2 regions of the Brevibacillus sp. JB24b genome follow, and region 2 is predicted to be linked to the other one. Evidence: predicted binding sites of a transcription regulator. Region 2 holds the regulator's gene; the other holds the start of a gene.
What was found. Region 2 encodes Rex, which represses fermentation and respiration genes when NADH is low (regulators of the CRP and FNR family bind a similar motif). Its sites were predicted from a motif close to TTGTGAAATATTTCACAA; they were not measured.
Positions count from the first base shown of each region.

Region 1 (2,209 bases), 3.0 Mb from region 2:
ACACATCCGGTTTGCTAGTTTGCATATATTCACTCACGATAATAGCTCCATTGTTCAACATATCTACTTGTCCTTTAAGCAAACTTGTATTTGGACTAAAACCAATACACAGAATCACCAAGTCAGCCTGGTATTCGCCTTTTGTGGTGATGACCTTTGCCACTTTACCGTCTACGCCTTCAAATCTAGTAACAGTTTGACCTAGAGCAAGTGTAACACCATGATCCTGTAATTCTTTTTCGGTAACCTGAGTGAATTCTTCATCAAGGTAACGGTTTAAAATCCGATCAACACTATCGATGAGAGTCACTTGCTTGCCATTCATTTCAAAGGCTTCAACTAATTCAATCCCAATGTAGCCGGCACCTATGACCACCACATTTTTAGCTGTTTTTGCTTTTTCAATAATGGTATTGGAGTGGTTAAAGTTCTTAGACAATACGATATTGTCTAGTTCAATACCATCTAAATTAGGCATGATTGGCCAAGAACCAGTAGTAACAATTAATTTATCAAAGGAATCGATGATTTCTTCATTTGTATTTAAATTGCGAACGACCAATGTTTTTTGATCAGTATCAATCGAGATAACATCGTGGCGCATATTCGTAACCACGCCCAGCTCGGCTAATTTCTCTGGAGAGGAGTAGAACAATCCTTGAGGATCTTTCACTACACCACCTACATATAAAGCAATCCCGCATGAAAGAAAGGAGATATTATCATTTCGTTCATAAACGGTAATGTGAGCATCTGGATATAACTTAGCAGCAGTAACAATAGCGGCAGTTCCGGCATGCGTGCATCCAATAACAGCAATTTTCATAGGTAGTCCTCCAAGTAGTTAGGATTTATGTGCAAGTCTGTTATTCCTCTTTATACGATTAACACTGTTGTAATAGTGTTTATGAGGTTTATTATAGGAGCGTCCTAGTAAAGATGACAGTGAACGTTTTGTGAATGTTATCACATTCACAACTGTTACTCTTGTAAACTATGCTTTCACAGGGTACAAGATGGTTAGAACCCTATAGCTACAAACATAAAAGCTAATCCAAACATTTTTGGATACGGATCAAGAAATTTTCTAATTATGACAGATATTACCTGCAATTGGTAAATAACGGGAAAAGAAGGGTGAATGATTGGTTAAAAAAAATTATAGTGTGAAATTATTCACATACATTAAAAAGTCTACTGTATATACTACCATCGAAGGATAACGTTATTGCCTTCACAATTAAAGAGAAAAGCAAAGAGGTACTGAATATCCATTGATCACGTGGTAGAAAAAAGGGAGGATTCAACATGAAGAAATGGATGTCTCTTATGATGGCTGCATTCCTGGCAGTTCCTGTACTGTCTGGATGTGGGAGCTCAACAACTCCAGGTGCAACAGAAGGCAAGGCTACAACCGAGGCGGCAACTCCGCAAGATGAAAATACGGATATTGTAGTAATTGGTGCAGGTGGTGCAGGTTTATCAGCTGCGATAGAAGCCACAAATGCCGGTGCCAAAGTCATCGTACTAGAAAAAATGCCGATGGTTGGTGGTAACACAACTCGCGCTACTGGTGGATTAAATGCAGCAGGAACGGAAGCACAAAAGAAAAAAGGAATTGAAGACAGCCAAGAGCTGTTTTACCAAGATACAATGAAGGGTGGATACGATAAAAATAACCCTGAGCTGGTAAAACTTCTGACAACACAAGCAAAGGATTCTGTCGTTTGGTTAGAATCAATGGGAGCTGATTTGTCTGACGTTGGCCGTGCAGCTGGAGCAAGTGTAAACCGTATTCATCGTCCAACTGGCGGAGCGGCAGTAGGCTCTAATGTTGTGTCTACTTTAAAGAATCAAGTGAAAGAAAAAAACGTTGATGTCCGTGTCAAAAATAAAGCAGTCGAAATTATAAAAGATCAAGAGGGTAAAGTTACTGGTGTAAAAGCTGAGAATAAAGATGGTAAGGCTTACACGATTAACGCAAAGGCAGTCATTTTGGCTACAGGCGGTTTTTCTGCTAACCAGGAGATGGTTATTTCTTATAAACCAGAGCTCAAAGGATTTGCTACAACGAACCATCCAGGAGCATTGGGTGAAGGTATTAGATTAGGCGAAAGCGTTGGTGCAAATTTAGTTGATATGGCTGAAATCCAAACACACCCAACTGTTGTTCCCGAAAAAGGTGTGATGGTAACAGAAGCTGTTCGCG
Region 1 covers NZ_JBNVQV010000001.1:5,118,747-5,120,955, reverse strand. The annotation lists gene ACQV1I_RS23950 (FAD-dependent oxidoreductase) at 1-826, opposite strand, end outside; gene ACQV1I_RS23945 (flavocytochrome c) at 1,309-2,209, shown strand, end outside.
Region 1: ACQV1I_RS23945 (flavocytochrome c) is a predicted target of Rex. The motif match lies at 1,165-1,182, and genes of this name have one in related genera.

Region 2 (2,209 bases):
CTTCTGAGCAAAACCCAATCACTCCACGGCAAAGTACGCCACGCATCCCAGATGCTTCCACCTCTTGAGCTACTGTATCCATATGATCATACATGTCTACAAAGGTAGTTGTACCCGTACGGATCATTTCGATAATAGAAATAGCTGTACCCCATTTCACATGCTCTGCTGTAAATTGACCTTCCATTGGCCACATTTTATCTTCCAGCCATTGTTTCAAAGGTAGGTCATCCGCAAATCCACGTAGTAGGGACATGCCTACGTGACCATGTGTATTAATTAATCCTGGCATTACATATTTATTTGTTCCATCAATGATCTCGTCATATGCTGATAAATCTTCAGGTGTTTTACCTACATATGTAATTTTTCCCCCGTCAAAGCCAACCGCTCCATTATAAATAACCTCATTTTGTTCATTAACAGTAATTACGGTTGCATTGGTAATGATTTTCATCAACGTAGACACTCTCCTCTTTTTCTGTTTTTGATTCCTTAATTTAAATAATAGGCTAAACTTTGTAAGCTGGAAGTCAAATCGTTATGATCAATTTTCACTTCTTTTTCAGTTCGAATCGTTGTTGGTGCAAAATTTAGGATCGCTTCTATTCCAGCTTCAATCAGTTTATTTGCCACCTCTTGTGCTGCGGAAGCAGGCGTCGTAATAATCGCCATACGAATTTGTTTTTCTTTAATAATTTCTTCCATTTGATCAATCGGTTCAATGACCAATCCACCTAAATCTTTGCCTATTTTCTGTGGGTCCGCATCAAAAATGGAAACAATTTTCATATTATCTTTTAAATAGACATTGTAATTTGAAATCGCTTGGCCTAAATTACCGGCTCCCACCAATGCTACATGAATCACTTGGTCCAATTTTAAGATATGACGAATCTTTTCAATCAAGTAATCTACGTCATAGCCAATACCTTTTTTTCCAAAGTCACCAAATGCAGATAGGTCCTTTCGAATTTGGGCTGGGTTAATATCCATTGTTTTGCCCATCTGTTGGGAAGAAACCGTTTTTACTTGTAACTCCTGTAGATTTGTTAAATATCGCAAATAGATCGGCAGACGGCGAACGACCGCTTCAGAAATTTTTGGTACTTTCCCCATAAATTGCACTCCTAACTTCGTTGTCTATCATGTATAGAGGTCTTGACTGCCTTTAAAACCTTATAATCTTGTCCATTAGAGAGAATGGTAATTGATCCATCCCGGCTAGTGACATACGTATCTGCCCATGATTCCTCCAAACGCTCCACCACTTCACGCATGGAGTCTTTCCACTGCTCCCGAGGAATGCCGGTTTGCACAACGGCAATCTGAGGATCCACCTTCGTTAAAAAGGCTTGAATAGAGGCTTGATTGCTACCCTGTGCCGCAACCTTTATGATCTCAGCAGGCAATAGAGAAGGATATTTTACAAGCAACCGCTCCTCTGCTTTTTCATTAATGGCACTGGTGAACAAAAATTGGAGTTTTCCTTGGGTCAGACAAAACACAAGCGAATTATCCTGTGGTGATAAAAACAGGTTCTCGCTGGGATGTAAAAATGTGATCTCCACATCTTTTCCCTCTAGTAATTGATCCTTTTCCTTTACATACACAACTTGCTTTTCCCTAGATATATGGATATTACTGTGAATTGCGAAGGCTGTCAATTTCGGCATGTAAATCTTATCAAATTGAATTTTCTCCGCTAACTTATCATAGCCACCAATATGAGTAGGTAAATCGTTTGTCAATAACAGGTAATCCACTTTTGTAACATGACGTTCAAGTAGCAAGGAAACCAGTTTTTCGGTATCCTTTTCGCTACCAGTGTCAACTAGCATGGTTTTTCCCGTTGGAAATCGAATGAGCGTACTCTCCCCTTCTGGTAAGGAGAAAAAAGTCGTGGTAAGTCCAACAAAATCTTCCTCCTGTTCAACAGCATCAGGATCCTCGATGTGCTGTAGCTGATGTGTAATCGCAATAGGTCGACTTGCTTCAACTGTTTGGGATAATCCAAGGATCATCATGCCTATACAAGTAACTAGCAATAGGTAATATCGGATTGTAGTCATGGAGCTGCCTCCCTCCTACTATATAGCGTAGATCAATTCATAACGAGCTTAACATTGTTTTATTGTAAAAATGGAGCTATACGCTCACGTAACGTAGTCCATGGACCTGTCTCTACCTGATATGGAGGCAAAGATTG
Region 2 covers NZ_JBNVQV010000001.1:2,113,031-2,115,239, reverse strand. The annotation lists gene ACQV1I_RS10340 (amidohydrolase) at 1-457, opposite strand, end outside; gene ACQV1I_RS10335 (redox-sensing transcriptional repressor Rex) at 496-1,119, opposite strand; gene ACQV1I_RS10330 (ComEC/Rec2 family competence protein) at 1,131-2,072, opposite strand; gene dinG (ATP-dependent DNA helicase DinG) at 2,132-2,209, opposite strand, start outside.